4 regions of the Rhodococcus sp. NPDC059969 genome follow, and region 1 is predicted to be linked to each of the others. Evidence: riboswitches for the same ligand, from Rfam matches in the RefSeq annotation. Region 1 holds a riboswitch; each other region holds the start of a gene.
The links. Region 1 has a riboswitch for cobalamin ahead of metE (5-methyltetrahydropteroyltriglutamate--homocysteine S-methyltransferase). Riboswitches for the same ligand answer to the same signal wherever they lie in the genome.
Positions count from the first base shown of each region.

Region 1 (4,923 bases):
CACGCTCGTCATGCCGGTTGTCTTCTTCCTCGTCTTCGGGCTCGGTCAAGGCGACGACGATCACGGGATCGGGCATGGCAATGTCGCCGCGTACATCATGATCAGCATGGCGCTGTACGGCGCGATGCTGGCCACGACCAGCGGCGGAGCGATGGTCTCGATCGAACGGGCGTCGGGATGGAGCCGGCAACTTCGGCTGACTCCCCTGACGCCAGTCGCCTACATCGCCGTCAAACTGATCATGGCAATGCTGCTCGGGCTCGTCTCGATTCTCGTGGTCTACGCCGTCGGCTCGTTCACCTCCGCTCAGATGGACGGATCACTGTGGTTCACAACAGCATTGATCGCGTGGCTGGGATCGTCGATCTTCGCGGCGTTCGGCCTGTTCATGGGATATCTGCTGCCCAGCGAGAACGTCATGCAGTTGCTCGGGCCAGGACTGGCCCTGCTCGCCTTCGGCGGCGGACTCTTCGTGCCGCTCGAAGACGGTTCGGTATGGGCGAGCATCGCGCAGTTCACACCGATGTTCGGCATCAACGCCCTCGCCCACGCACCGCTGACGGGCAATAACATTCACTGGACCTGGATCGTCAATATCCTGGTGTGGTTCGCCATCTTCGCCGGCGGAGCGATCTGGCGATTCCAACGAGATACGGAGCGTGTGTAGTTGTCGGAAACGACTGACCGAAACGATTCCGTCGCATTGCCGCGACGGAATCGTTTCGGCGTTCTCTTCGCGGCGGTCTGGATGGTGTTTCTCGGCGGACCGCTGATCGAGGGATGGAATCTGCGCGACGAACTGCGCGGCTGGACAGGGATTCTCGCGACGATCGCCTTCGGTGCGCTCTACCTCTACACCTTCGCCACAACGCAGCAGCGGCGACGAATGACGATGACTCGGCCGACGATTCGCGAAGCTGCACTGGCTCTGACCGCCTTGACCGCATTGGCCGCTGTGATGATCGTCAGCGTCGGGCCGACGGGATTGGCAGCGGCCCCTTATCTCGCGGTGACAGCGGTGACGCTGCTCCCGACCGTCGCGGGCGGCATTCTCGCCTTGGTGTTCGCGGCCTCCGTGGAGATAGTGAGCCTCTCGTCAGGGTGGGGAAATTACTCCGGCCTCTCACTCGGTGTCTGCGCGGCCGCATTTGCGACATGGGGCATCATGTCGCTGATCAGCCGTAACTTCGCCATGCTCCATGAGCGCGAAGAGCAGGAGCAGCGAGCGATCATGGAGGAGCGAACGAGGATGGCGCGCGATCTGCACGACATACTCGGGCACTCACTGACCGTCATCACGATCAAAGCCGAATTGGCCAACCGCTTACTGGACGTGGACATCGAACGCGCGCGCAGCGAACTCGACGACCTCGAAAGACTCTCTCGCGACGCGTTGGCAGACGTCCGCTCGGCAGTCGAAGGATTTCGTGGGATTTCGCTACCCGTCGAGATAGCACGTGCGCGAGAGGCATTGCGTGCGGCAGGGATCGACGACGAGGTGCCGAGCAGTACCGACATGGTTCCTACGCGCCTTCGTGAACTCTTCGCATGGACGATCCGTGAGGGCGTGACCAACGTGGTTCGACACAGCGGGGCAACACACTGCCGGATCACGGTCGACGAGAAAAGCGCGACTGTCGTCGACGACGGACACGGGGCCGGGTCGGTGTCTTCCGGCAACGGACTGATCGGATTGCGAGAGCGAGCCGGTGCGTCGGGCGCACGAGTGGTCATCACTCATCCCCAGCCGCAGGGGTTTGCACTTCAGGTAGTCGAACAGGAGAAAGTGTGAGCAACCAGGGCGAGCGGGCATCCATACGGCTGCTCTTGGCGGACGACCAGGCACTCGTGCGAGGAGCGCTGGCCGCGCTGCTCGATCTGGAATCCGACCTGTCCGTAGTGGCCGAGGTCGGCCGCGGTGACGAGGTAGTGGCCGCCGTTCTCGAGCACCGCCCGGATGTTGCGCTTCTCGATGTCGAGATGCCTGGCATGGACGGGATCGCCGCGACGGCAGCCCTTCGCGAGGCAGCACCCGACACCCGAGTCCTGATCGTCACCACGTTCGGACGTCCCGGATTTCTTCGCAAAGCCCTGCACGCCGGGGCCGGCGGGTTCGTCGTCAAGGACACGCCCGCCAGGCAGCTTGCCGACGCCGTCAGACGTGTCCATGCCGGATTGCGCGTCGTCGATCCCACCCTTGCGGCCGACAGCCTCGTCAGCGGCGAGTCGCCCCTGACAGAACGTGAGACCCAAGTCCTTCGGGCCGCACACGACGGCGCACCCGTGGCAGCCATCGCTTCGGAACTCTTCCTCTCCCCGGGAACGGTTCGAAATCATCTGTCGGCCGCGATGGGTAAAACCGGTGCCACGACCCGTGCCGAAGCCGTCAGAATCGCCGAGGCGAACGGCTGGCTCTGATCAGAACGGGAGAGAACCCGCTTCCCGGCAAATAGTTCGCCGCTCGTTCATCGATGGCAATTTGTCCAGATCACTCAAAGTAGGGACCTTATACCCTAGGGATTTGCCCAGAAAACTACCCGGTCACGCAAGTCCGAAACAGCTAATCGTTCGATAACTGGCTATGATGCAGTTAATTGAATTGACGGAGCCTGTGTAACGGGGAAGGGGCGTCTCATGTCGAACCAGTTCAACGATCGATTGAACTCGCTGTTCGAGACTGCCGACTTTCACGTCACCAATGCGATGGTCGTTCGCGGCATGACCGAGTTCGGTTGCCGCATTTCGACTCCGTATCTGTCACAACTGCGCACCGGCGTCCGAACCAATCCGTCACCGGAAGTGGTCGCCGCCCTCGCGCACTTCTTCAACGTCCATCCGGACTACTTCTACGCCCCGTCCGACCACACTCCGCCCGCCATCTCCGGTGGCGAAGCTGACCTTTCTCTGCTCGAACAGTTGCACAACGTGCGCCTGCGAAACCTCACCTCGCGAGTCGTCGACCTCTCACCGTCGTCGCAGGATCTGCTCGTGGAAATGGCGGAAAATCTGCGCTCCTCGGAGAATCTTCCGCGCGTACCACCGGACTCGAATTCCTACATGTCTCGCGCCTAGTGCTTCGTCGACTCTCCTTGACTGCTCAGGGAGGGTTGGCCTTATGCTGGTCGATGCAGCTGGTTCGCCCGGCACGGTCATGAGGAGCCCCGAAGACCGTTCCCGGCGTCGAAGCCCCGTCAGCGCAAGCTGTCGGAGTGAGAGGGAACCCGGTGAAAATCCGGGACTGTCCCGCAGCGGTAAGCAGGAACGACCGCCGTTTATGTGCACTGGGCATCCGCCTGGGAAGCGACGGCCAGTAGGTTCGATCCAACTCGATCGAGTGCCCGCGAGTCCGAAGACCTGCCGACTGTGTCGGGCACGCCGTGCCCGACGGTCCACCGCCTCGTGGAATGGGCGTGTAGATCTCCATCGGACCTCGTGTGCGGTGCGGGCAGTGCTGCCCGCCGAAACTCGAGGTCTCGTGAGGTGTACCCGTCTGCCGGCAGTGGCCATCAATGCATTGGCAATCTGGAGAAACTCCGTGACAACGACATTCACTTCGACCGTGCTGGGCTCACCGCGCATCGGTCCTCATCGAGAACTCAAGCGGGCAACCGAAAGCTACTGGGCGGGGCGCATCGACGCCGACGCCTTGCAGAGCGTGGCCCGTGACCTCCGTCGGCAGGGCTTGGCCGACCTCCGTGACCTGGGCCTCGACTCAATCCCGGTCAACACCTTCTCCTTCTACGACCAGATGCTCGACACCGCAGTTCTTCTCGGCGCACTACCCGATCGCGTCGCGCCCGTCACCGATCCGTTGGACCGCTACTTTGCAGCTGCCCGTGGGACGGACACCATTGCGCCGCTGGAAATGACGAAGTGGTTCGACACCAACTACCACTACCTGGTGCCGGAGATCTCACCGTCCACCACTTTCGAACTCGACCCGTCCAAGGTCTTGTCCGAACTGGCAGAAGCGCTTTCCGACGGCATTGCGGCCCGCCCGGTCGTCATCGGACCGGTTACCTTCCTGCTGCTCTCGAAGGCTGTCGGCACAGACGAGCCGCTGCTCTCGCGGCTCGACGAGCTACTCCCCCTCTATGCGGACCTACTCGGCCGGCTCGTGAAGGCCGGTGCAGGGTGGGTCCAGCTCGACGAACCGGCGCTCGTGGGCGATCGCACCGACGAGGAGATCGAAGCGGCACGCGCTGCGTACGAACAGCTTTCGGCACTTTCGGAGCGACCGTCGATTCTGTTGGCGTCGTACTTCGGTTCGCTGCGTGACGCGTTGCCTGCACTTGCTTCGACCGGCGTCGAAGGATTTGCCGTCGATCTGGTGGCCGGTCAGGATTCGATCGGCTCCGTACCTGAACTCGCCCGCAAACTAATCGTCGCCGGAGTGGTCGACGGACGAAACATCTGGCGATCGGATCTGGACTCGGCACTGAGCACATTGGGCGCTCTGCTGGGGAGCGTCGATACGCTTGCCGTCTCCACGTCGTGCTCTCTGCTGCACGTTCCGTACACGCTCGACGCGGAAGCCGGGGTCGACAAGGCACTGCGCTCGTGGCTCGCGTTCGGCACCGAGAAGGTCAAGGAAGTAGTCACTCTCGCAACCGCTCTCACACAGGGTCGGGAATCGGTGGAGGACGAGTTCGCTCTGGCGCGAGCGGCCGCCTCGACCCGCAAGGACGATCGCAGACTCAACGACGCGAGTGTTCGAGGCCGTCTCGACGCCGTTCTGAACTCGGCGACCGGTCGCGCGCCCGCCGCCGAGCGTCGCGCTGCCCAGGAAGAGTTGCTCTCTCTTCCGCCGCTCCCCACGACGACCATCGGCTCGTACCCGCAAACGTCGAAGATCCGTATCGCTCGCGCGGCGCTGCGCAAGGGCGAGATCGACGAAGCCGAGTACGTCAACCGTATGCGCGC
Region 1 covers NZ_JBHWUF010000002.1:95,144-100,066, reverse strand. The annotation lists gene ACFWAD_RS09370 (ABC transporter permease) at 1-667, shown strand, start outside; gene ACFWAD_RS09365 (sensor histidine kinase) at 668-1,792, shown strand; gene ACFWAD_RS09360 (response regulator) at 1,789-2,418, shown strand; gene ACFWAD_RS09355 (helix-turn-helix domain-containing protein) at 2,635-3,072, shown strand; cobalamin riboswitch at 3,176-3,377, shown strand; gene metE (5-methyltetrahydropteroyltriglutamate--homocysteine S-methyltransferase) at 3,536-4,923, shown strand, end outside.

Region 2 (4,923 bases), on a different contig from region 1:
CTGTTCATGAAGTACCTACGACGCGGCTCGGGTTACTACATCGACGTCGGTGCGGCCGAACTGGTTGCCAACGGGGACATCAAGCTCGCGCACGGCAACATTCGTGAGCTGACCGAGAACAGCGTGATCCTCGAAGACGGTACGGAATTGCCTGCCGACGTCGTGGTCTACGCGACCGGCTACGGCTCGATGAACGGCTGGGTGGCGGATCTGATCGGGCAGGACACCGCGGACAAGGTCGGCAAAGTGTGGGGCCTCGGCTCGAACACGACCAAGGACCCGGGACCGTGGGAAGGCGAGCAGCGCAACATGTGGAAGCCGACGCAGCAGGAAGCGCTCTGGTTCCACGGCGGCAATCTGCATCAGTCGCGGCATTACTCGCTGTACCTCGCGCTGCAGTTGAAGGCGCGCTACGAGGGCATTCCGACGCCGGTGTACGGGCTGCAGGAAGTGCATCATCTGAGCTGAAAAAACTGCTGTGCGCCTTTATTAACCGCCCGCGGTTAACAAAGGCGCACAGCAGGTTCAGCGAAGGGCGTACTTCTTTGCCACGTCGGCGTTCTTGGTCGCGCGCTCGGTGAGGAAGGCAAATGCCAATCCGAGTACGAGCCACAGTGTCGCCTGCGTTGCGAGCGAGGAAAGTCGGAACTCCCACAGCAGAGTTGCCGGGAAGTCCTCGCCCACCTCGTTGATGCCGGGAAGCGAGACGTAACCGATCGCGACGATCACCAGGAACGCAGCCACCGGAGCGGCGATGCGCACACTGAGGAACTCGTGTCCGGAAACTGCCTTTGCTGCAGCTGCCGCCGCAGTGACGGACAGCAGTCCGAGAATCACGGCCGCCAACCACAGGAGTGTCCGCTGGTTGATGGTGTCCGGATCTCCAACGGCCGGCGGGTTGGCCGGGTACTTGAAGAACGGCACCGCCTCGATGGCCAGCCAGCCGCCGACGGCGATGGTGATCGCCAACAACGGCCCGGACATTCCGGTGAGTCGTCGCGCGTAGTTGGCGACGACCGAGAAGATCGCGCCGAGTGCGAGTCCGGCCAGCGCTGTGGCCAGGAACAGCCCGGCGCGCTGCCCGTCGCGGCTCACCAGTGGTTCTTCTTCGTCACCGTGTGAATGCCCAGCGGCTTCGCCGGCATGTTCTCCAGCGGCACTGTTGGCTTCTTCGATCGCAATGGCAGCGTTGACGTGGGGTTCACCCAGCACGAACGCAACACCGCCGGCAAGAATGCCCGCGATCAAACCAGCCAACAATCCACGAATGAGAAGCTTCGTGAAACTGTCGACTAGTGGCACGGCAGGCCCATCAAGTGGCGTCCGTCGTGCATCAATTCATGCATGTACATGCCGGTGCGAGAGATCGCGCCCTGGTCGAATCCGACCAGGTAGAGAGCCAGCATCGCGAACAGAACGACTGCAGCGGCGAGGAAAGCAAGACGAGTCGAATCGATCGACGTATCGGGAGAATAGGCGAGAGCCATCGAAGCCTCCTGGGATTTTCGCGTCCCCTAGGTCCATGCGATGGCCGAAGTGTCTGGCTGTCGAATAGTCGTGCCGAAAAAGGCACTTCACCTCGAATTACAGTGGCGCGACCGCTCCGGGCTTTCACCGGATTCCTGTCGGACCATCGCGTTTACATGCGAACTTTTGCACTACTGCCCGCACCGTGTCAACGCGTGAAGCCGAGATGACCGTCGATTGTGCCCGCACGAGCGGGCACAATCGTTCGAGATCAGCTCTTGGCGGCGACGTCCAGGACAACTTCGAACTCGAGCAACGACGCACCCGAAGCGACGGGCTTCGCGCGTTCGCCGGAGTGTGCTTCGCGGGCCGGACCGTCACGCCAATCGGCGAACGCCTGCTCGGACTCCCACTGCGTCACCACGAAGTAGCGGCTTTCGCCGGCGGTGGGGCGGAGAAGCTGGAATCCGAGGAAGCCCGGGGAGTTCTCGACTGCGTGAGCGCGTGCTGCGAAGCGCTTCTCCAGTTCGGGGCCGGCGCCCTCGGGGACCTCGATTGCATTGATCTTCACGACTGCCATGAAAGCGACATTACCCGTGTACCTTCACCGCGTACCGTGACACTCGTGTTGCATGACGAAGGTGGAACGGGACAGCCGATTCTGTTGTTGCACGGACTCATGGGCAGTTCCCGAACGTGGCGTCGCCACGTGCCGTGGATCCGCGAGTTCGGCCACGTCTACACCTTCGACGCCGCCGGTCACGGCAGGCCGGCGCCGGCGGAACTGACTACCGAGGCATTCGTCGAGGACCTGACATCGGCCGTTTCCTCCATCGAAGGTCCGATGATCGTGATCGGTCATTCGATGGGCGCTCTGCACGCGTGGTGCTTCGCCGCTGCGCATCCCGAGAAGGTGTGTGCCCTGGTCCTCGAAGACATGGCCCCGGACTTTCGCGGACGCACCGCAGCGGATTGGGCGCAGATGATTTCGGCGTGGCCGCAACCGTTTGCTTCCGAGGACGCGATGAAGGAATTCTTCGGCCCCGTCGCCGGCCAGTACTTTCTCGATTCCTTCGACCGCCGCGACGACGGGTGGTACCTGCACGGTGACGTCTCGACCTTCCGCGACATCTCGGAGGAGTGGGGCACGCGGCACTTCTGGGATCAGTGGAAGGCGATCGAGGCGCCGACTTTGCTCATCGAGGGGGAATTCACCATCACCCCAGAAGGACAGATGCGAGAGATGGCCGAGCGGCCGCAAACCCGGTACGTACGTATTGCCGACGCCGGTCACCTGGTCCACGACGATCAACCGCAGCGTTACCGCGACGTCGTGACGGAGTTCCTTCAGACGGTGAGCTGACTGCGGATCGACGAGCCCACCTGCTCCAGTTCGACGGCTCGTCTGGCCAGGAGTCCGGCAGCGAACTTCGCCTTGTCGCCGCGATGGCGGGGGACGACGTGCAGGTGCGAGTGGAACACGGTCTGGCCCGCGGCGCGACCGTCGTTGACCAGGAAGTTGACGCCGTCTGCGGCGATGTCGCAGCGCCGTAGAGCGCCGGCGATGAGCGTCCCGACGCGGAACATCTCTGCGCCCTCATGGTTTTCGAGAGCATCGAGGTTTTCTGCATGACGCTTGGGGACCACCAGAGTGTGTCCGCGACTCACCGGTCGGGCGTCGAGAAATGCGAGAGTCGTCTCGCTCTCGTGAACGAGAATCGCCGGCTCGGTCAGTGCGACGATCTTGCAGAAGACGCAGGTATCGGTGCTCATGTCTACAGAATGTAGTCCGAATCAGATCCGATCCGGGACTACAGCAGGCGCAGTTGACGTGCCTTCGTGATCGCTTCGTTGCGGTTGTGTACGTCGAGCTTCTTGTAGAGAGTGCGTAGTTGAGTCTTGACGGTGTTGACGGAGACGTACAGTTTGTCCGCCATCGCGGCCGACCCCATTCCGAGCGCCAGGAGTGAGAGGACCCGCTGTTCGCGTTCGGTCAGCTCCACGATGTGCACGAATTCCGGAAATGATTCAGCTCGAGGCATTTTCGCGAACTCGGTGAGCGCTCGCGAATTCGACTTCGCCATCGATTCGAGTTTCTCGACGTCTGTCGATGCGATGGTCGCGAACGAACGCAGAAGTCCGGTTTGCTCCGCGATACTGCACGCTCTGGACCATTCCTGAGCGGCGAGGCGTGGCTCACCCAATTCGGAGTGTGCAACCGCCTGCACCAGAAGCGATTCCATCTGAGCCCGCGGATAGGATTCGCCCGACCAGTCGAACTGGTGACACAGCGCCACGGCGGCCTCGTTCTGGCCGATCCGTTGGCGCAAACGTGCCACCGACGCGAGCGTCCACGGGTTGGCTGCAGGATCAGCGATATCCTTGGCCAGAGCAACTGCCTTGTTTCCCTCGCCGAGTGCGAGCAGGAGGTCGATCTCCGCGGATTGCAACAGAGGAAGCGCGAAAGATGTAGCCGTGTACTGCATGGAATGCGCTTCAATCGCATTGTGGAGCAACGGCAGAGCGGAAGATGCAGTGCCCTGAGCCAGGGCGAATTGGCTGTGCGCATAGACGACGAACGCCCACAGTTCCTCGACGTCGGACGGAACGCCGAGTTCGGTCAAGGCGATACGTGCGTCATCGAAGTCGAGCGTGTCGAGAGCGGTGAGAGCCCGTGCGGTCAAGCCGGCGATCTTGACCACAGGTTCGAGCCAACCTCCGGGGTCCGGATGCTTCTGCTCGAGTTCGAACCAATGTGTGGCCTGTCGCGGCTCACCTGCCAGCGCCCAATTCAGCGCGGCACTGCCGGCAGAGTTGCGAGCGATGAAGTCGACTCCTCGAGACAGGGCACCGTGGTACGCCATTCGAGCTTTGATCGTGGATTCGGTGAGTCTGCCGCTCAATTGAAAATTGATCGCCCATTGAAGTCGCATGAGGGGGAGTTGTGCGCTGACGGTCTCCGGGTTGTTCTCCAGCGCACTGCGACTGAGGTGAGCCAGGCGCCTGGTGGTCTCTGCCGCGAGTCCGTACTCGCCGGCGAGCCTGAGCATGATCGATTGGACACAGCCGATGCTGAGGGCGTCTTTCGCCTCAGCCGCGGCGCCGAGTTTCCACAGTTCGGCGGGCGATTCGGGCAGCGAGTCGACGATACTCGCGCGCTTACTCGGATGCATGGTGAACAGGGCGCGGCCGGCCTGGACCGCGGAGTGTTTGACGGCGGCCTCCACCGGAATCCGTTGAAGTGCAGAGCGAACCGTGTCCAGGCTGCTCACGATCATCGTCACCCAATGTTGTTCGACGATGTCTACTGCGAGGGTCCAATTCTGTGCCTCGATCGCATAGTCCAGCGCCGACGCGTAATGGCCGACGTCGAGTCGATTGTGGGCAAGGAATGAAAGACGTTGCGACGGTTCGATTCCGGTGCGGGTGTGGCGCGCGAGTAATGATTGCCGAATG
Region 2 covers NZ_JBHWUF010000006.1:160,345-165,267, forward strand. The annotation lists gene ACFWAD_RS18305 (NAD(P)-binding domain-containing protein) at 1-468, shown strand, start outside; gene ACFWAD_RS18310 (CbtA family protein) at 526-1,302, opposite strand; gene ACFWAD_RS18315 (CbtB domain-containing protein) at 1,293-1,487, opposite strand; cobalamin riboswitch at 1,512-1,650, opposite strand; gene mhuD (mycobilin-forming heme oxygenase MhuD) at 1,739-2,047, opposite strand; gene ACFWAD_RS18325 (alpha/beta fold hydrolase) at 2,093-2,830, shown strand; gene ACFWAD_RS18330 (HIT family protein) at 2,815-3,240, opposite strand; gene ACFWAD_RS18335 (LuxR C-terminal-related transcriptional regulator) at 3,279-4,923, opposite strand, start outside.
Region 2: linked by a shared signal. The riboswitch ahead of ACFWAD_RS18315 (CbtB domain-containing protein) and the one ahead of metE (5-methyltetrahydropteroyltriglutamate--homocysteine S-methyltransferase) in region 1 are both predicted to bind cobalamin.

Region 3 (4,923 bases), on a different contig from region 1:
ACGGACTCAGAATCAGGCGTGTGTGCCGCCGTCGACACGGATCTCCGTGCCCGTGATGAAGGCACCATCGTCGGATGCCAGCATCGCGATAACTCCCGCAACACTTTCCGGCCCGGCCATGGGGGCACCACTGGACTCCAGATCAGTGCTCAGAATCGGTGACAACTTGCCGAAGAGCGACCAGTCGGTGTCTTCCGGCAAGTACGACGCCGTGGTGTCGGTGATCCCGCTCTTCACACTGCCTGGAGCCACCGCGACGGCACGCAGACCCTGCTTGCCGTATTCGAGAGCCAGTGCGTGAGTGAAGGACTGGATTCCTCCCTTACTCGCGGCATACGCGGCCATGTACGGGTGCGCGAAGGCAGCGGAGGTGGAACTGAAATTCACCACGACTGCGTTGCCGGTGACGAGGAGAGCTGGCAGTGCCTGACGAGTGACGAGGAAAGTGCCCGTCAAGTTCACGGAGAGCACCTGATTCCACAGGTCCAGCGAGGTCTCGTGGGTGTGCCCACCACGCAGTATCCCGGCGGCGTTGACCAGTACGTCCAATCCCCCGAGAGTCGAAATCGCCTGACCCACAGCCTCGATGACGGAACTCTCGTTACCGATATCGACGACGAGGGTGTCGAGGCGATCCTCCGTCGAAGCATGTTCTGCCGATTTCCGGGTGTTCGCCAAACCCTGCTCGGAGATGTCGGCAGCGACCACTCGGCCACCTTCGGCGAGCAACCGCAGCGCGGTGGCCTGCCCGATTCCAGATCCTGCGCCGGTGACGAGAATACGACGACCTTCGAAACGATTCATTGCTGTGTACCTTTCACGAAAACGAGTTGGCTGGTATTCCAGGCGCGGTGGCGCCGACACTCACAAACTCACCCGCGAGAAACTTCAGGTACGGGAAATGCGCAGCACTGCAACAGGTGTGGCACTGCGAAATCTCAGCGAGGCAATGCCCGCCGAAGTGGCGAATGTCAGACGGATCCGGCCGGTGCGGCCAAGGCTCTTTCGATCCAGACGAGACCAGAGGGGCGGCGGTCGATCGCCTTACGCCCCCGTCGGAATGTCGCTACGCCGAATCGGGCCGTGCGCAGTGCACGGCCGGAAGCGAGAGAAGAGCGGCGTATGGACATCACAAGCACGGTAGCAGCGCGAGCACAGGTCGCTCAAACGCGTTGTTCGCGGAGCGTGTCATTTCAGGTAAGCAGATGTCGCTTTCGGACAACTTCAATTACTTAGGCAGCACTAACCTGATGGCACCTCGACAATCCGATCCAGGAGCGCAACCGATGACACATGCAGACGCCACGAGTACAACAACTTCCCCGACGACCGTCCTACGCACCGCCGACCACAATCGCGGACTCAACGACGTTCTCGCGATCGTCGAGGCAATGGAGCGACCGAGCGACCATCTGCTGCGGATCACTGCTCGCTTGAGCGAGTCGACCGACGATCCGACCTGGTCACGCCCGAATGTAACCGTACGGATGAATCTCGGGCCGGCCTTCGACGACGCTTCGCGCGTGTACACGGTGCGTTCCTACGATTCAGCGAGCGGATCGATCGTCATCGACGTGGTCCTGCACGGACAGACCAGTCCGATGATGAGATGGGCGGCGGCGTTGACCGTCGGCGACACCTTCGGCCTCACCGGTCCGCGGCCACACTTCTTGATCCCTGATGTTCCCGGTCGACGTATCGCACTCTTTCTGGACGGCACCGCAATACCTGCGTTGCACTCGATCATCGAGCAGTTGCCTACCGACGTCGCCGGAATCGGCTGGGTCACAACAGATGACGAGGTCGCCTTCGCCGAACTACCCACCCTCCCCGGGCTGGAACTTCACCGCGTCAGGGTCGATCTCGCCGAGCCCGACGGCCCACTGACGACGCGGGCGCGCGAGCTCACCGATCCCGAGAGCTACGTCGTATGGGGCGCCGGTGAACGCAGTGAGATGCGCGCAATACGGAAGCACTTTCGCTCGACCGTCGGACTCGACAAGGACGACGTTGCGATATTCGGGTACTGGAAGCAGGGCATCAGCAACACCGAGATCGACCTCCGTCGACGCGAGAACTACGAGCGCATCCTCGCCGACGGCGGATCCCTGACCGACATCGACGACCTGGCCATCGAGATCTGATTGCCTCACACTGGCCGACCTGACCGGCAGTGCACTGCGGTGATAAGTTCCTCTGTGCCAGCAGACCTCCACACAGGGGGTCAGGGAATCCGGTGTGAATCCGGAACTGACGCGCAGCGGTGAGGGTGACCGCCCGGGCTTACGCCACTGGATGAGAATCTGGGAAGGCGCTCGGGTGGGGCGATCTCGAGTCCGAATACCGGCTGGCAGCAGGGGTCAACAGGCGCCTGTTCACACGGTAACGGGCTCCGCGTACGAGCCCCTGCGAGAACGAGATTCCATGCGTCTGTCCAGACTTCGCCTACCCGCCGCTGCCGTTGCAGCCCTGTTGGGCGCATCGTTGGTTGCCTGTTCCTCCGACGACAGTGGTGCCGAACAATCCAGCGCCTCAGTCCAGAATTGTGGCCGAGACGTCACGGTGGAGCGACCGATCGAACGGGCGATCGCGGTAAATCAACCGGCGGCCGAAATGCTGTTCGCGCTGGGAGTGCAGGACCGGATGGCCGGCTACGCCATGAGCGATGACGACGTCCTCCCCGAACTGCGCGAGGCGCGTGGTCAGGTGAAGGCCTTCGACACCGAGTTCCCGTCATTCGAGAGTGTCCTCGAACGCGAACCCGACATGGTCTACACGACCTTCAACTACACGTTCACCTCGGAAGGCATCGCCGACCGGACCAAGTTCACCGACCTCGGTGTCGCGACATATCAGTCTCCCAGCGAGTGCACCGGTCAGGATGCCGAGCAGAGCAAGGCCCTCACGCTCGACGACTTGTACGACGAAATCGACGACGTGGCAACACTGTTCGATGTCAAGGACAAAGGTGTCGAGCTCACCGAGAGTTTGAAGGATCGCGCGGCCACCGCCACGGCGGCACTGGGAGCCGAAAACGTAACGCTGGCGTGGTGGTACGCCGCCACGAAGACTCCGTACTTCGCCGGGTGCTGCGGTGCACCGGGAATCATGACCGACGCGGTGGGTGCGAAGAACGCCTTCGACGACAACAAGCAGTACTGGCCCGAAATCGGTTGGGAGAGTGTGCTCGATCGAGACCCGACCGTGCTGGTGCTCGCAGATCTCGACCGCGGTGGAGACGGCGACAGTGCCGCAGACAAGATCGCGTTCCTCGAATCGGACCCGGTCGCCAGCAAGCTCACCGCAGTGAAGAACAAGCGTTACATCATCCTCGAAGGCACGACGATGGATCCCTCGATCCGCAATGTCGGTGGCATCGAACAGCTCTCCGACGGGCTGCGCCAGTTGGGTGTGGTCTAGATGTCCGCGGAGATCAGAGAACTGGTGTGTCAGTGGGACGACCAGCAAGCGGCATACATCGCCGATCGCGAGAAGCGCTTCGACGTGATTCTCGACGTTCTCGAATTGCAGTACGCGCAGACACCCTTCACGGTCGTCGACCTCGCCTGCGGGCCGGGTTCACTGAGCGCCCGGATCCTCGAGAAGTTCGAGCACGCCGGCGTTGTGGGAATCGATTACGACCCGATGCTGCTGGAGCTCGCCCGCCAGTCGTCGACTCGTTTCGGTGACCGACTGCAGCTGATCGACGCAGACCTAGCAGGCGCCGATTGGCCGACTGCGGTCACTGCGCCGGTTCAGGCGATCGTGTCGACGACCGCGCTGCACTGGTTGCAACCGCAGCAGCTCGTCGAGGTGTACCGGCAGTGCCGCGAACTGCTGAGCCCTGACGGTGTGCTGCTCAACGGTGACCACTTTCGCTTCGACAGCCGCTCCCCCGTCATGAGTCGATGGGCGAAAGCTCACGACGAGCAGACACAACGCTCCGCTTTTGCGACCGGTGCTCCCGAATGGGACAGCTGGTGGGACGGGCTGCGGGCCACTCCCGGCATCGGGGCACTGACCGGCGAGCGTGAGCGCAGATTCGCCGGACGCGACGCCACCGCGCCCACTGCCGTCGACTTCCAGTTGGCGGCGCTCGCGCAGGCGGGTTTTCGGGAGTCGGGAACGGTCTGGCAACTGTTCGACGACTACGTGGTCTACGGCGTGAGATGACGACAAGCGTTCGGCTGCGTGACAACCCGAAAGCCGTCACCCTGCTGTGGGTGATCGGTGTTGTCGCGCTGGCCGGGTCGGCCGCCGTGGCGATCACGTTGGGGCCGGCCGGTCTGTCGGTCGGCGAGGTGGCCTCGATCGTCGTGGGCCATCTCGGCGGTACCGCGGCGGACGTCACCCCTATTCGCGACGGAATCGTATGGGATCTCCGTCTGCCGCGTACTCTGCTCGCCGCGCTCTGCGGTGCCGGCCTCGGGTTGTGCGGAGCGATCATGCAGTCTCTGCTTCGTAATCCACTGGCCGATCCCTTTGTCCTCGGTATCTCGTCCGGCGCCTCGACCGGCGCCGTTCTGATCGTGATCCTCGGAGTGGGGTCAGGGGTGGTCGGACTGTCGAGCGGCGCCTTCATCGGCGCGGTGATCTCCTTCGCACTGGTGCTGCTGCTCGCCCATGCGGCCGGCGGCACACCGGATCGGGTGATCCTGGCCGGAGTCGCCGCGACCCAACTGTTCTCCGCGCTCACCTCGTTCATCGTCATCACCTCGGCTGATCCAGAGCAGACCCGCGGTGTGATGTTCTGGCTCCTAGGCTCACTCGGCGGCGCCGACTGGCTCGATGTCGCGCTCTGCGCAGCGGTGGTGGCAATCGGCCTGGTGGTCTGTCTGACTCACTCCCGTGCACTCGACGCGTTTGCCTTCGGTGAGGACGCCGCGTCGTCGCTGGGAGTGAACGTGTGGCGGGTACGGCTGA
Region 3 covers NZ_JBHWUF010000008.1:33,474-38,396, forward strand. The annotation lists gene ACFWAD_RS21090 (SDR family NAD(P)-dependent oxidoreductase) at 13-804, opposite strand; gene ACFWAD_RS21095 (hypothetical protein) at 972-1,130, opposite strand; gene ACFWAD_RS21100 (siderophore-interacting protein) at 1,287-2,144, shown strand; cobalamin riboswitch at 2,186-2,367, shown strand; gene ACFWAD_RS21105 (ABC transporter substrate-binding protein) at 2,425-3,420, shown strand; gene ACFWAD_RS21110 (class I SAM-dependent methyltransferase) at 3,421-4,173, shown strand; gene ACFWAD_RS21115 (FecCD family ABC transporter permease) at 4,170-4,923, shown strand, end outside.
Region 3: linked by a shared signal. The riboswitch ahead of ACFWAD_RS21105 (ABC transporter substrate-binding protein) and the one ahead of metE (5-methyltetrahydropteroyltriglutamate--homocysteine S-methyltransferase) in region 1 are both predicted to bind cobalamin.

Region 4 (4,923 bases), on a different contig from region 1:
CTCGCCTTGAACCAGGTGTTGTCGACGTCGGCGAACACATTGGTTCCCCCGGCCGCATCGATGATTCCGTTGGGGGCTCCATTACCTCCGCTGGTGTACAGATCTTCTTCACCGCTGTCGTAGATCAGCACCTTCGGCTTGTCGCCCGCATCCGGTGCCGACTCCAGACGTGCCAAACGCGAATCCAATTCGGTCTGCGCCTTTGCGGCAGTGTCCTCGGTTCCGAACAGCTTTCCGTAATTCGTCACGTCTGCACGGAGGGCATCCCACGGACCCATCGTTCCGAGCGCGGAATCCGCGGCGGCACTCTGCCGACAGCTGTCGGAGATCACATATGAGTCGATATTGTTGCCCTGCAGCGATTCCGGCGTCACACCGGAGGCTCCCTTGAACAAGCCGCTGTACGAGCCGACCACCAGGTCCGCCTGCTTACCCAGAATCGTCTCCATCGTGATCGTTCCGTCCAGGTGTGGAACGTCGGCGATTCCAGGACCGAACATCGAATCCATGACCGCGTCGTTGTTGGTGTTCAACACGACTGCAGCGAGACGATCCAGTCCGCCGACTCGGAGAATGGTGCCGATATTGGCCGCATTGCTTGTGGCAACAACTTTTTCGATCGGAAGTTGGAAAGTGCTTTCCGTTCCGCAGTTCTCCAGCGTGACCGAAGTCTTGTCTGCGGCTTCGTCGAGGGGTGCGGTCGCTGTGCAGCCGGAAACGGCCAACAACGCTGTCGCGGCTGCGACCGCACCGAACGACGCGCGGGTCTTGACGTGTATCAAAGTGCACTCTCCGAAAATGTGTGTTGTGGTTGAGAATTTCGTGATTCGAATACGAGGTGTGAACGGCCTGTCGCAGGGTTCACGAGCTCGAAAGTCTCGACGCCGAAAACAGTTGCGACCACCGAGGTGGTGAGTACGTCGGAGGGATGACCGAAGGCTTTGGCAACTCCGTCCGCGAGCACGAGTACCCGATCGCACACTGCTGCAGCCAAATCGAGGTCGTGCAGTGCCATGATCACCGTCCGGTCCAACGACCGGACCAGATCGAGCAGTTCGAGTTGATGCCGGATGTCGAGATGATTGGTCGGCTCGTCGAGGATGAGTACGCCGGCGTCCTGCGCGAGTCCCCGGGCAAGAAATACCCGCCGACGCTCTCCACCGGAAAGCGTGTCCATCGAAGAGAATCGGTGCTCGATCATTCCGACCTCGCCCAGAGCACGATCGACGACGGCATTCTCGTGCTTTCCGCCGACGCTCCAGGGCTTTGCGTGTGGGGTGCGCCCCAAAGTCACGTATTCGTGAACCAACAGGTCGGCGGGACTTTGCTCTTCCTGCGCCACAAAAGAAATGGCTTTGGCCCGCGAACGCGCCGACATCGCGTGCACGGACTCGCCGCCGACGCGAACGTCACCGCCGGCGATCGGTCCGAGACCGGCGAGAGCACGCAAGAAAGTCGACTTGCCTGAACCGTTCGGACCGACCACACCCACCACTGCACCGGCGTCAGCGACGATGTCGACGCCCTTGACGATGGTTCGACGGTCGATGCGAACAACTACTCCGGACGCAGTCAGAGGCAGTGCACGGGCGCTCACGAACTACCACCGAAACGGTAGCGCCGACGGCCGAGAAGCAGGAGAAACAGCGGGGCACCGATCACCCCGGTCACCACGCTCAGCGGGATCTCTGTCGGCCGCAACGACGTCCGCGCCACGACGTCGACCCACACCAGGAACGACGCCCCGATCAGCGCTGCCGCCGGCAACACCACTCGATGTCTGGCTCCGACGATCATGCGTGTCACGTGCGGTATGACCAAGCCTACGAAGGCGATCGCACCGGACACCGCAACCATCGTGCCGACCAACGCCGCCAGCACTCCGAACAACACGTTTCGAAGGGTTCGGATGGGAATACCCAGGGAAGCCGCGACGTCCGGCCCAGCCGCCAGTGCGTCCAACCAACCGTGCAGCGCGAACACCGCTGCCGTCAGCAGGACCACAACGATGACCGGCGCCCACAACTTGTCCCAGGAGGCACCGGCCAAACTTCCCAGGAGCCAGAACAATACGGACTGCGCAGCCTGGGAGTCGTTGGTGCGCAGGACCAAAAAGCTCGCGATCGCCGACAGCGCGGACGCGGTAACAGTCCCGGTCAGAACCAATCGCAGTGGAGTGATGCCGCCTTGCAGCGTCGCGATGGTGAAGACGAGAATCGCAGCTCCCAGAGCTCCGATCATCGCACCGAGGCTGAGCGCCCATACTCCGGCACCGGCGAACAGTCCGGTGGTGATAACGGCGGTGGCACCGACACTCGCGCCGGACGACACTCCGAGCAGGTGGGGATCGGCGAGAGCGTTACGGACGAGGGTTTGCACCACCGTACCGGCGACGGCAAGACCAGCGCCGACTGCCAGACCGAGCAGCACCCGAGGTGCCCTGATCCCCCACACGATCGCAAGATCCGAGCGTGTGACGGCCGGGCCTCCGAAGCGCGAGTGCACCACGTCCACCACGGTGGACACGGGGAGCATCTCGGATCCGAAGGCCAACGCGCACACAGCCGAGACCGCGGTGACGACCAGCAGAATGGGCAGCACGATACCCGGACTGAGTCGTCCTCGAGGTGCACCAGCCTTCGGCGAAGGCAGGTGGGTAGGTGGAGACAGAGCTCCGCCAACAGCATTCATGGTGTGACCGATCCATCCTCGTGGCATGACACAACGTCAACGAGGGTGGTATCTGGCTACGGTCGACGCGTGGACGACCTCACAGTGGCGGGACCGCGCCGGAATTGCACCGACTTCCCATTACCTCGATGATGACGTCAGAACCATAACGGACTGTGGTCACCATTCCGCACACCGGATCAGGATTCCGACGCGATCATCGATCTCGCCTGCCGCACGACGGCTTCCGTTCGCACTCGAAGTTCTTCGGGTGAATCCGATTCCAGCACAACCCGATGCACCTGGCTGTCCACGGCAGTCACAGTCAGCCGCGACGTCAGCAACGCATCCTCCGCACTGAAACCGCGGCTCTGCAAGTACTCCGAAAAACCCAGTACCAGTTGCCGATTCATTCCTTCGACCTGCTCGATGAGCTCACGCGTACGCGGAACCTGATCGTAGAGCAGGTGAAAGAACTCTCGCGGCTTACTGTTCACTTCGACCGCGCACTCCACCAACATCCGGACGGCCTCGTCCGGGGTGAGCTCACGCTCGACGATGTCGGCAAGGCAGAGCGCAAAACTCTCCCGCGCAGCACTCACGTGACGGTTCGCCAACTCCGAGAGGATCTCGTACTTGTCGCCGAAATACTGGTAGAGCGAGCCCACCGACACCCCTGCTTCGTCAGCGATCCGGTTGGTGGTCGCTGCCATGGCTTCCGAAGCGAAAACGCGAGTAGCTGCCTCCAGGATCGCGTCGTAGGTAGCCCTCGAGCGCTGCTGGGAGGGCCTTTTCCGCCGAGTCGACACGGTCCTCCGATGCGAGTTGTCAGCCGCGACGCCGATACCGAGAATTGTGTAGGTGACCAGCGCCGATTACTCGAAGTTTATGCCCGACCGGTACACCGACCACATGCCGGCGCCGACCCCGACGTGGTGGGAGTGGAACGGCAACACCGTCCACGTCGCACGGGCCGTGGTTCCAGACGCGCCGGTTCGTGTTCTCGGCATCCACGGCGCCGGCGGCTACTCGGGCGCGTTGTGGCCGTTCGCCGGGATCGGCGTGAAACTCGGAGCCGAAGTCCTCTTCCCTGACCTTCCGCTGTACGGCGACACCGTCGTAGCCGATCCCGCCGGCGTCCGGTACGAGCAGTGGGTCGATCTTCTCTGCGATCTCGTCCGAGCAGAGAAGGCAGCCGACGATCGGCCGCTGGTGTTGTTGGGAGCCAGCATCGGCGGTCTGCTGGCCTACGAGGTGGCCGCGCGGACCGGTCTGGCCGACGCCGTCGTCGCTACCTGCCTGCTCGATTCCTCGGATCCATCGGCCAGAGCTGCCGCGGCGCGGTTCGGCCCGATGGGTGTCTACGGCGCTCCCCTGATGCGCCGCACCGAACAACTGGTGGGCCGTATCCGCGTGCCCATCCGTTGGGTCGCCGACGTCGCGAACATGAGCAGCAATCGGGAACTCGCGACGCTGTGTGCGACGGATCCGCGCGGCGGCGGTGTTCGGGTGCCACTCGGATTTCTCAGCAGCTACTTCTCGTTCGAGCACACCGCGCCCGAATCATTTCGCACGACACCCGTCCTGCTCACCCACCCGGCCGACGACCGATGGACACCGCCCGAGCTGAGCCTGGAGTTCCTTCGCCGCATCAACGCACCCACCGAATCCGTGATGTTGGAAGGGTGCGGGCACTTTCCCGTCGAAGAGCCGGGCCTGACGCAGTTCTACGACGCCGTCGCCACACTGCTGCGCTCCGTCGCCGAGCGTCACCGCACGAAACCGTCGTCACCCGCCTAGCCTGAGAATCGTGAGCACCGAAACGGAAGCATCGGCCGACGAGAGCACCACGACGGTCGTACTGGCGTTTGCGGCGAACGCACTGATCGCCGGGGCCAAGACCGCGGCCGCGATCGTCACCGGATCTGCCTCGATGGTCGCCGAGGCCACCCATTCCTGGGCCGATACCGGCAACGAAGTGCTGCTGCTGATCGCGAACCGCCGCTCGAAACGGGTTCCCGACCGAGACCAGCCACTCGGCTACGGTCGGGAGGCCTACATCTGGTCGATGTTCGCTGCTCTCGGACTGTTTGCACTCGGCGCGGGTGTCTCGATCACCCATGGCATCCAGGAACTGTTCCATTCCGAACCGGCGTCCGACTTCGGTGTCGCCTACGCCGTCCTCGGCGTCTCGTTCATCCTCGAAGGCATCTCGTTCCGGCAGGCGTACAAACAACTCCGAAACGAAGCGTC
Region 4 covers NZ_JBHWUF010000008.1:145,024-149,946, forward strand. The annotation lists gene ACFWAD_RS21615 (ABC transporter substrate-binding protein) at 1-782, opposite strand, end outside; gene ACFWAD_RS21620 (ABC transporter ATP-binding protein) at 779-1,597, opposite strand; gene ACFWAD_RS21625 (FecCD family ABC transporter permease) at 1,594-2,601, opposite strand; cobalamin riboswitch at 2,717-2,854, opposite strand; gene ACFWAD_RS21630 (TetR/AcrR family transcriptional regulator) at 2,871-3,383, opposite strand; gene ACFWAD_RS21635 (alpha/beta hydrolase) at 3,532-4,470, shown strand; gene ACFWAD_RS21640 (cation diffusion facilitator family transporter) at 4,481-4,923, shown strand, end outside.
Region 4: linked by a shared signal. The riboswitch ahead of ACFWAD_RS21625 (FecCD family ABC transporter permease) and the one ahead of metE (5-methyltetrahydropteroyltriglutamate--homocysteine S-methyltransferase) in region 1 are both predicted to bind cobalamin.